DNA from 2 places in the Alteromonas sp. DYW1 genome. Region 2 is predicted to be linked to the other one. Evidence: predicted binding sites of a transcription regulator. Region 2 holds the regulator's gene; the other holds the start of a gene.
The links. The regulator sigma-54, encoded in region 2, starts transcription at its own class of promoters, with help from an activator protein. The targets are predictions, from matches to a motif close to GTTGGCACGNNNNTNGNNT.
Positions count from the first base shown of each region.

Region 1 (5,777 bases), 1.9 Mb from region 2:
TTTGCTCCAGACGGTTCGCTAATGCTGCCTGACTTACATAAAGATGAAGACGTGCTAAAAGCGGTACGTGCGCTAGTAGCCAATGAACCAGAGTTGTCAGCCCAAGTAGTGAAAGGCTGGCTACTGCAAGATGAGTAAAGGGTTTTAAGATGGCAAACGATCTCGCAACCACCGATGATTCTGGCTACGATGTTGGTAAATTAGAAGGTGTCGATAAAGCCGCAATTCTATTGCTGAGCTTGTCAGAAGAAGATGCGGCACAAATTCTCAAGCATCTTGAGCCAAAGCAGGTACAAAAGCTGGGTACAGCAATGGCCAAAATCGATGATATGACACAGCCTAAGATTACTGCTGTGCATAAACATTTCATCGAAGAGATCCAGAATTACAGTACCATCGGGTTCCAAAGCCAAGACTTTGTCAAACGCGCGTTAACCGCAGCGTTGGGTGAAGATAAAGCAGCCAATTTGATTGACCAAATTTTGATGGGTTCAGGAGCAAAAGGCTTAGATTCATTGAAATGGATGGACTCCAAGCAGGTGGCAAGCATCATTCGCAATGAGCACCCGCAGATCCAAACGATTGTTATGTCTTACCTAGAGCCTGAACAATCGGCTGAAATCTTATCGCAATTCCCAGAGAAGGTGCGTCTTGACTTATTGATGCGGGTTGCCAATTTGGAAGAAGTTCAGCCAGCAGCACTGCAAGAATTAAACGAAATCATGGAAAAACAATTTGCCGGTCAAGCCGGTGCTCAAGCGGCGAAAATGGGCGGCTTGAAATCAGCTGCCGACATAATGAACTATTTGGATACCAACATCGAAGGTCAGTTGATGGATGCTATTCGTGAGCAAGATGAAGAGATGAGTCAACAAATTCAAGATCTTATGTTTGTATTTGATAATCTGGTGGACGTTGATGACCGTGGTATCCAAGCTATTCTGCGAGAAGTTCAACAAGAATCGTTACTTAAAGCGATCAAAGGGGCAGACGACGAGCTCAAAGAGAAAATTACTAAGAATATGTCCAAGCGGGCAGCCGAAATGTTATTGGATGATCTTGAAGCCCTTGGACCGGTGCGGATCAGCGAAGTTGAAACAGCGCAAAAAGAAATCTTGTCTGTGGCACGCCGGCTTGCTGATGCAGGTGAAATTATGCTTGGTGGTGGCGGTGGCGATGAGTTCCTGTAGTTGTGAACTCAAGGTAGGTTTGAATTATGGGTAATACACCCTTTAATCCTGATACTGACGAAGATATTCGTTCCTGGGAACTGCCTTTTGTTGAAGCAGAAGAGCATGTGGATGAGAGTAAAACTAACGCGTTCAATCGTCGCTCGGATTGGAAATATGAGCCGCCAGAGCCGGAAGAAGAAGTCTTACCCCCCACGGCTGAGGAAATTGAGGCGATTAGAGCCGCTGCTTATCAAGAAGGCTTCGATGAAGGCAAGCAGGCAGGGTTTCAGGAAGGACATGCTGAAGGCCTAGAGAAAGGTCATGCAGAGGGTTTGGCTCAAGGAGTTGAAGAAGGCACCGCCCAGGGATTGACTGAGGGGCAAGCGCAAATCGACAACTTATCCGAGCAATGGCAAGCCTTGATTGAAGAATTGCACACGCCCGTGTTAACTACCCATAAAGAAACCCAAAAGCAACTGGTAACATTAGCGGTTGCGTTAGCCAAAGCGGTAATTCGCCGTGAAGTAGTCACGCAGCCAGAAATTATTTTGACCGCCCTAAATGAAGCGATAAAAACCTTACCTATTAATGACCGTATTATTCATATTCGTTTACATCCAGACGATTTGGCTATCGTAAAAGAGACGTTTGACGAAGACACTATTAAAGACCATCAGTGGCAACTTATCGCGACCCCAGAAATGGCGCGTGGCGGTTGTGATATCAGTACTGAGAGTAATGCTGTGGACCATTCCATAGAGCGTCGCAGTAAAGCCGTACTTGAAACCTTTCTATTACAACAGGGATTAGGTGATGTCTGACGCTTTATTGCAGGATCCGATCGCGCCATTTAGCGAACACCTCAATAAACTGGCGAAACAAATTCCCCAGTCCGCCCCTTTGTGTGCCGGTAAGCTGGTTCGAGGGATTGGACTTACCCTCGAAGCTGTCGGTTGTCAATTGCCGGTGGGCAGTCAATGTTTGGTACAAACCATTGACGGACAACTTGAAGCGGAAGTCGTTGGGTTTGGCGAACATATTACCTACTTAATGCCGACTGAAGCGGTTAAAGGTATTGTGCCAGGCTCACGGGTTGAACCGCTGTCTCGAGAGCCTGGATTACCTGTCGGGTTGGGGCTGCTGGGGCGCGTTGTTGATGCAAACGCCCAGCCTCTTGACGGTTTGGGCGCGATTGAGGCGCAGACACGAGTATCCACCAATAAACCACCGATCAATCCACTCACTCGTCGCCAAATCGAACAGCCATTGGATGTTGGGGTTAGAGCGATAAACAGTATGATCACTGTTGGTACCGGCCAGCGTATGGGACTGTTTGCCGGCAGTGGGGTGGGTAAGAGTGTTTTACTAGGGATGATGACACGGGGCACAAGTGCCGATGTTGTAGTCGTCGGCTTGGTTGGAGAACGTGGCCGAGAAGTGAAAGAATTTATCCACGACATTCTGACTGAAGAAGAGCGGCAGCGAGCTGTTATCGTTGCGGCACCGGCGGATACTTCACCCTTAATGCGCTTAAAAGGCTGCGAAACTGCTGTCACTATTGCTGAGTATTTTCGCGATCAAGGCTTAAATGTGCTGTTACTGATCGACTCCTTAACCCGCTATGCGATGGCGCAGCGTGAAATTGCGCTCGCAGTCGGTGAACCGCCCGCGACAAAAGGTTATCCACCCTCTGTGTTTGCTCGTTTGCCCGCATTAGTCGAACGTGCAGGCAATGGCGGTGAGGGGCAGGGCTCTATTACGGCATTTTACACGGTGCTAACAGAGGGGGATGATTTACAGGATCCGATTGCTGATGCAGCCAGGGCGATCCTCGATGGCCATATTGTGTTATCACGCGACCTGGCTGATAGTGGGCACTACCCCGCGATAGATGTACCTGCATCGGTTAGTCGAGTCATGCCTCAAGTGGTTAGTGAAGAGCACCTAGAGTCGATGCGACGGATCCGCCAAGTCTATTCCCTGTATCAGCAAAATCGTGATTTGATTGCCATCGGTGCTTATTCAAAAGGCGCTGATCCACGCATTGATTTGGCGATTCAAGCTGAACCAGCAATTAATGCTTTCTTTCAACAGGGGATGCAGCAAGTGATCCCGTACGATGAATGCATGCAGGCGATGCAAGCATTAGTATCAGGGTTAAAGGTTAGCGTCTAATGTCGCAACATCAATTACAGAAAGTGGCTGATTGGGAACAGCAGAAAGAAGACCGCTGTGCCGGTGCGTTTCATCAGGCGCAACAATATTTGCACCAGCAACAGCAACGCTTGAACAGTATTGAACAATATCGCCAGGAATACATTCAGTCGATTACTGCCAACGGTAAAGGCGGCCTCGGCGCGCGCACCTATACTCAGCATTTGGCGTTCGTGGCACAATTGGATCAAGCTTGCCAACAGCAAAATACAGTAATTAGCCAAGCCATACTCGTGGTGGATCAACGTAAACGCGAATGGTTAGCACAACAGCGCAAGCGCAAAGCAATTGAATTCGTGATTGAACAAAAACGCTTGGCCAAAGCAAAACGGATTGAGCGCTTTGAGCAGCAGCAAGCTGATGAGTATGCGTTACAACGATTCATCCGCAGGGCATGAGCAATGTGCATTACAGCCTCTGTCTATTCCCCTCTGCAAGACTCTCAACGCAGATTGGAACACTACTTGCAAAGTTCACAGGTAACTGTAAATGCTATCGCCGTTAAAAATCATAACCTATTGAAAAATATGATTTTTGCAAGTTGAGGAAATCAGAATGATGCAACAAATTGCCCCTCTGCAAACAGATATTGCCGCTAAATCTGACGTCAGTTTTGATGTTGATAAGCAGTGGTTAGGCAGCGCGTTCGAGAACAATCGCGAACAGCAGAAATTTGGCAACATGCTAAGTCAAGAGCGGGCATCGCAAGAGCGCGTTAAGCCAGTTGCTTCGCAATCAGAGCAGGCAGCTCAGCCGGAGCGGGCATCTCAGCCAGAGCCAGAGCGCGCGGAGCCGCGAGCGTCTAATTCGAGCTCTAATGCTTCTTCCGCTAATGACAAAACTGCTCACTCAGCAGCGGATGACAAACGAACTGACGATACCAAACGTGAGGAATTTGCTAATCAGGCGGAACAAAAGAAAACCAGTGAAGCATCACCGCCCGTTGCAGATCATGACAAAACGGGTAAAGACACGACTACAGAGGTTGTTGTTGAAAATCACTCTGACGATGCAGCAACCGCTGCTGTAAAGACTGGACAAGGAGCAGAAGATTCAATTAACTGGGTTGATTGGGTCGAGCAAGTCAAAGCCCTCAATAAAAATAATGCTGATGGTGACATTCAGTGGGATGGAGAAATTGCCGAAATGCAGGCCAAGTTTGACAGTGATCTGCGTTTTGAAATTACTACCACGGAAGCCGGAGAGATGATGCTTACCGTGATATTTCCTGAAGACGTAACGGAAAATAGCGAGCTAAACATTGCCCTTGATAGCATTACTAATGATTTAATGAACTTGTTGCAGGCCGAAAGCGACAAGCAAAAAAACATCCAAAATGATTTATTCGTATTGCCACAAGAAGCATTGAATAATGTAGTGGTAGGCGGTTCTGAGCTGGATAATCAAGCGTCACCAAATTCTGAGCAAACGTTGCAACAGCAGTTGCTTGCAATATTGCTAGGTGCCGGAGCTAGTGACAAGGCTTCTGAACAGGATATGGCTGCCAGTGCTGAGCAAGCTGATGTTAAAGCCGAGCCTGAAGCGGAGCTTATTGACGGCATAACATCAGAGCTACTTCCAGAGGTTGAGGTCGAGGGTGGAAGCATCGCTGCGACGGAAGATAATACCGTCACCTTGCCGACATCGGCTGCTTCTGTGACCGTCGTTACAAACCCTACTGAACTTTTGCGCGATTTAGCCGAACTGCCAGATGAGCAACAATTGAAAGCAATTGAAGCACTGACTGATACGCTACTGCGCCAATCTCCAACTCCGGTAACTCCACAGCAACAGCAATCGTTTGTAGCCGCGCTTCAGGGCTTGTTGGATGAATACAAACAGCAACTTAATCAAGGTCGCGAGCCAGGTCTTAGTGTGAAAGCATTACTCACAGAAGCCCTTGCTGAGGCGGGGTTAAATAATCAAGAACAATTGCAGGTTGCAGCGAATAGAGTCGCCGAACAGGTCATCCAAACACTGACTGTTGTCGATGCGGCGAAACGTGCACGCGGAGTGGCTGAGGATATGTTAGCGCAAGTGCAGCGCACAGATGCCCCGAAAATGGATGCTGTTGCGCAATTAGAGGCGCAGCGTTCTTCTTCGACTCAAGCCATATTAGACAAGCCGGTTAATATCAATAAAGCTGAAGGGCAGACCCAATTTGCAGAAAAAATCCGCTGGATAGTTAATGCGCGCTCTTCTTTTGCTGAGATCCGCCTCGACCCACCTGAGCTAGGCTCGGTTAAAGTTCGCGTCAATATGAACGGTGAAGCGGCACAAGTGAATTTTGTCGTGCAATCACCACAAGCCAGAGATGCGTTAGATCAAGCTATCCCGCGTTTGAAAGACATGCTCAATCAGCAAGGGATAGAGCTAGGGCAGTCATTTGTG
Region 1 covers NZ_CM186038.1:2,643,237-2,649,013, reverse strand. The annotation lists gene fliF (flagellar basal-body MS-ring/collar protein FliF) at 1-138, shown strand, start outside; gene fliG (flagellar motor switch protein FliG) at 150-1,190, shown strand; gene fliH (flagellar assembly protein FliH) at 1,217-1,993, shown strand; gene fliI (flagellar protein export ATPase FliI) at 1,986-3,347, shown strand; gene fliJ (flagellar export protein FliJ) at 3,347-3,784, shown strand; gene AC121Z_RS11865 (flagellar hook-length control protein FliK) at 3,942-5,777, shown strand, end outside.
Region 1: a site for sigma-54 is predicted at 3,838-3,856, ahead of AC121Z_RS11865 (flagellar hook-length control protein FliK). Genes of this name have one in related genera too.

Region 2 (5,777 bases):
AGTTTTGTATGACCTAACCTAAAACTGCGCATGGTCAAATCCATTGGAGCGCCGAACCTCATAGGAACAAGAATAGTTCAAGATCAACAAAAGTAGCAAAGTTAGGAGGGTAAATTAATCAGTAATTACCGCGAGTTACTACTCATCTTCATTAAACTTACCATCAATAAGTTGCTTAACTGCAGCAAATGCTTGATCGGCATCGCTCCCCTCACAAATAATATTGACGGATTCCCCTTGGTGACTTTCCAACATCATTAAACCAAGTACGCTACTTGCATCCGCACTTTTGTCATCCTTATTAAGCGTGATAGTTGCGTCGAACTGATTCGCAAGGGTCACCAATTGAGTCGCCGCGCGGGCATGCAAACCTAACTTGTTGACGATGGTTACAGTCTCTTCAATACGCGCCATAAATCCCTCTACCGATTCAGCTCACGATGGCGGATCTGCACATCAGGATGAATATCTTGAAAGGTCCGCGCTAAGCATTCAGTTACGTACACCGAACGATGTTGACCACCAGTACAACCAATCGCAACTGTCACATAGCTACGATTATTGCGCTCTAAATGCGGTAACCACGTCGAAATAAGGTTCTGGATCTGCCAAACAAATTTGGTGACAATCGGCTGCGAACCTAAAAACTGTTCAACCGGTGAATCTAAGCCCGTTAGGTGTTTAAGATCGGGCTCCCAATGGGGGTTAGGTAAAAACCGGGCATCGAAAACGTAATCGGCATCTTTGGGAATACCATATTTGAAGCCAAAACTCTCGAAGACCAAAACCAAACGAGAACTCTTTTTTCCCAACACTCGCTCACGGATCAATTCAGCTAGCTGATGGACGGATAGTTTGTCAGTGTCCAGATAGAGATCAGCGCGTTCAGCAATTGGAGCAAGTAACTGTTTTTCGGCAATGATGGCGTCTGAGAGTGAACGATTTTCCTTTGACAGTGGATGTAAACGTCGGGTTTCACTGAAGCGTTTAACTAGCTCATCATCGCTGGCGTCTAAATAGATGACGTTCATGTCCCATGCGTCAGGGAGATAATTAAGAATTTCTACAAGTTCATTGGGATCTTTTGGCAAGTTGCGAACATCAATGCTTACCGCGACAAGGTCATACTCATCGACCACGGCATGTGTCAGGGTGGGGAGTAGATTGACGGGTATATTATCAACACAATAGTAACCTAAATCTTCCAGTGCACGTAGCGCAATTGATTTCCCTGAGCCACTGCGACCGCTGACAATAATAAGTTTCATGTGAACGTATCAATTCCCTTAGATTAATGTGTACAGATTAGGCCAAAGCTTGCAGGATTTCATCACTTGTTTGCGCTTTGCGGATTAATTTAACCCGATCTTTGTCTGCTAACTTCCCAGCAACGCTCGCCAACGTTTGCAAATGGCCGTCAGCTTGATCTTCTGGCACCAGAATAGCAAAGAAAATATCGACGGGTTTATCGTCGATAGCGTCAAAATCGATTGCAGGCTCACTGGTTACTACGATTGCCATAACGTTACTCAAGCCCAACAAGCGACCATGTGGGATAGCAATACCATTGCCGATTCCAGTGCTTCCCATGCGTTCACGTTGCATGAGAGCAGCGAGAACTTTATCTTGGTCAATATCGGGATTATTGTCCGCAGCGAGTTGGCTAATGATTTCTAGAATTCGTTTTTTGCTATTACACTGAACCGCACATTGCGTGCGGTTCGTGCTTAATATTGTTTGTAGGTTCATGGTTTATTAAAAAACTCCAAATCTCCAAGATGGAGAGGACCGCTTTAATGCTTTTTCAGCTTTTCCTTATGCCGGATAACCTGACGATCAAGCTTATCTATCATGCTATCAATCGCTGCATACATATCAGTATCTTCCGATGATGCAAATATCTCCGCACCACTCAGATGCACAGTTGCTTCAGCCTTTTGATTTAACTTTTCCACATTTAATATCACGTGCACGTTGGAAATATGGTCAAAATGTCGTTCCAACTTTGAAAATTTGGTGTCGACGTAATTGCGGAGCGAATCGGTAATATCAACGTGGTGACCAGTTAAGTTAATTTGCATATATCGTCTTCCTTCTTGTTCGAGCTATTAGAGTAAACTCTTACGTTGATTGGACGGGGGAATCGCGAGCGATTCACGGTATTTTGCTATTGTCCGACGGGCCACTTGTATACCTTGGTCCGCCAACAATTGAGCAATCTTGCTATCACTCAGTGGCTTGCTCGGTTTTTCGGCTGCCACCAGCTTCTTAATTAATGCACGTATCGCCGTAGAGGAGCATTCGCCACCCCCGTCAGTCGCAACGTGACTAGAAAAAAAGTATTTCAGTTCAAAAATGCCGCGCGGGGTGTGCATATATTTTTGCGTTGTTACCCGTGAAATGGTTGACTCATGCATATCTACCATTTCAGCCACGTCATTTAACACCATGGGTTTCATCATTTCTGGCCCATGCTCAAAAAAGCCAATTTGCTGCTGCACGATACAGTTAGCCACCTTTAATAATGTTTCATTGCGGCTTTCTAAACTCTTTATGAACCACTTAGCTTCTTGCATATGCGAACGAATAAATTGCGAATCGCTGCTGTTGCGCGCGTTGCGACTCATGGCAGCATATTGCTGGTTTATACTTAGTTTAGGCAAACTGTCTGGATTTAGCTCGACATTCCAGCGACCATTTTTCTTACTGACTGATACATCCGGAATAACGTATTCTGGCTCCTTCGTAATCAGCGCACTGCCTGGACGCGGATTAAGCGTTTGCAATAAGCGTAGTGCCTCTCTTAGCTCTTCTTCCTTTAGTCTGCTTTTGCGCATCAAAGTTCGATAGTCTTTACTGCTTAACAGATCAGAAAATTCGATGAGAATTTGCTTGGCTTCTGCTACCCAAGGAGTGTCAGGCGCAAACTGGTTAAGTTGGACTAACAAGCATTCCTGCGGTGTGCGAGAGCCAGAGCCGATAGGATCAAACATTTGAATGCGTTTCAGCACACACAAGACTTCATCTTCTTCAACCTGCTCGTCCGTTACGTCATCATTCACACTGGCGAGAATATCTTCAACTGTGCAGGTTAAATAACCTGATTCGTCAATCGAATCGATGATTGCAATGGCGATGGCGCGATCGACTTCGCTAAAAGGAGTCAAGTCCATCTGCCACAGCAAATGGTCCTGTATATTGTCGGTGGTTTCCCCCTGAAAAACCTGGTCATCATCACTACTTGAAGACATTGGTGCTGGTGCCGATGAAGCACTGTAGTATTCATCCCAAGTACTATCGATGGGCAACTCATCCGGCAAATCGGCCTTTTCAAGCGCATCACCACTTTCAAGTGAATCATCACTGGAATTCGCCGTTGGCTCTTCCTTTTCCTTACTATTGGTCTGCAGATCACTGTTGCTGTCTGGCTCGTGAACCTCTTCTAACTCGAGTAATGGATTAGAATCAAGCGCCTCTTGGATTTCGGTTTGTAAGTCGAGCGTCGATAACTGCAGCAGTTTGATTGCTTGCTGCAACTGCGGCGTCATCGTAAGTTGTTGACTGAATTTAAGCTGTAACGAGGGCTTCATTTATTGCTCTTTACTTCCCACACCATGTGTTGACGAACTCTGCTTTGCACAAATTATTATCGTTAGGTTAACTATAGCCTGAATTGCTCGCCGAGGTATACATCTCTCACTTTTTGATTTGCTAAAACCTCGTCTGCCGTACCTGCAGCGATTAACTCTCCATGACTAACAATGTACGCTTTCTCACAAACATCAAGGGTTTCACGGACGTTATGGTCAGTTATCAAAACACCGATACCGCGCTCGCACAGGTGCTGAATAATTTTTTTAATGTCGTTGACCGAGATAGGATCAACTCCAGCAAACGGTTCATCAAGCAAGATAAATTGTGGGTTGGCGGCCAGAGCTCTGGCAATTTCAACTCGGCGTCTCTCCCCCCCCGACAAGCTCATTCCAAGACTGTTGCGAATATGATTAATATTAAATTCGTCGAGCAATGCATCTGCCTCTTGCTCCCGCTGAATAGTGGTTAATTCTTTGCGAGTCTGCAAAATAGCCATGATATTTTCGAGCACCGTTAATTTACGGAAAATCGATGCTTCTTGCGGTAAATAGCCGATACCTTGACGCGCCCGCTCATGCATGGGCAACAAAGTGAGTTCAGATTGGTCAATATAAATCCGCCCATGATCCAATGGCACTAGCCCCACAATCATATAAAACGTGGTTGTTTTACCGGCACCGTTAGGCCCCAGCAGGCCGACGATTTGACCGCTATCAACGCTGAGACTAACGTCTCTAACAACTTGTCTGGACTTATAAGATTTCGCTAAGTTCTGCGCGATCAGCGTAGCCATTATCGCGGCTCTTCCTGTTGCGGTTGCTCTTCTTCTGGCTCGTCGTCTTGCAGATCTTTAAACGTTTCTGGGCGAAATACGGTGGTAACCCGGCGCTCTTCATCGTTATCATTGCTTTGCGCAAGTAGCTGCTCTTTCTCCATATCAAATTGGATCAAATCACCTTGTACCATACTGCTGTCGCGCACCAACTGTGCTGAACCATCTAAGGTAATGGCGCGTGACGATACAGCATAAGTAATTGAATTCGCCTGCGCCGTTACTCGACTGCCATCATCCATATTTTGCGCGTACATTGCGGGGCGCCCACGTGCGATAAATATTTCGCGACCTTCACCTTCTGTGGCAATAACTTCAACCTCATCCGCATGAATTTCCATCGACCCCTGGGTAATATGAACATCATCCTTAAAAATAGAGGTTTTATTTTTACCATCGACAAACTGGCTTTTTGCATCCACTTTGATTGGTTGACTAAAGTCAGACTGCCCTGCCCACACGAATGTAGCAAACACGCCGTAGCCGAGAATCAAAATACTACGATAAACGGCTGTAAAAATCGGGGTCTGACTAATGCTATTAAAAAGGTTACGCAGCATACTAGAGGGCCTTGTTCGTGGGTGAATATACAGTCTGGACATGCTGTTGTAATTCATAAGTCTTATTCGTGAGATCCGCATTCAATCCATCGCTCTGTATTTGGTAATCCTCACCAATGATGGTGACTGCTTGATCAGATGTCATTATTTTAGTCGTTAAGTCTATTTGAAGGAACTCCGTTGCAATAGTTTTTACGAATTCCTCGTCATTCAGACTCCGAATGGTCACATTTCGTTCAAGTTGAATGCGATTGTCGTCATACAAGGTGCCTTCTTCAGCCGTTACCTGCCAGGGCGTATCCTCATCGTCCATGTAAATGGTATATTGTGGTTGCTTAAAGTAAACAAAACCAAGCTGTTCGAAGTGCTCCATTTGTTGGGCAAATATGCGGTGGCTAAGCTTACCCGATTCATCGTAGATTGCACTGCGTAAGTTTTTTGCTTGATAGGTCGGTTTATAAGCGTCTTCTTCATTTTCTACCGTGGTCACTGAATCTTCCTTTAACCACGTTGGGATGTAGGTAGCTAGGGCAAGGATAAACAACGCCGAGATACTATATCCAAGCCGATTCACACGCTAGCTCCGGTAAAATTATCCAGTTGTCCATGAATTTGCAAGAGCACATCGCAAACTTCTCGCACCGCGCCAAAACCACCGCGAGCAGATGTTGTCCAGCGCGCTTGCTGGGTAACTAGTGGATGAGCATCCGCAACCGCAATCGGCACCGCACTGAGTGCAAACATCCCTAAATCTGGTACGTCATCACCGATTGCAGCGACTTGCTCTGCAG
Region 2 covers NZ_CM186038.1:711,804-717,580, reverse strand. The annotation lists gene AC121Z_RS03295 (HPr family phosphocarrier protein) at 139-414, opposite strand; gene rapZ (RNase adapter RapZ) at 423-1,268, opposite strand; gene ptsN (PTS IIA-like nitrogen regulatory protein PtsN) at 1,306-1,749, opposite strand; gene hpf (ribosome hibernation promoting factor) at 1,794-2,081, opposite strand; gene AC121Z_RS03275 (RNA polymerase factor sigma-54) at 2,109-3,590, opposite strand; gene lptB (LPS export ABC transporter ATP-binding protein) at 3,662-4,387, opposite strand; gene lptA (lipopolysaccharide transport periplasmic protein LptA) at 4,387-4,986, opposite strand; gene lptC (LPS export ABC transporter periplasmic protein LptC) at 4,988-5,560, opposite strand; gene kdsC (3-deoxy-manno-octulosonate-8-phosphatase KdsC) at 5,557-5,777, opposite strand, start outside.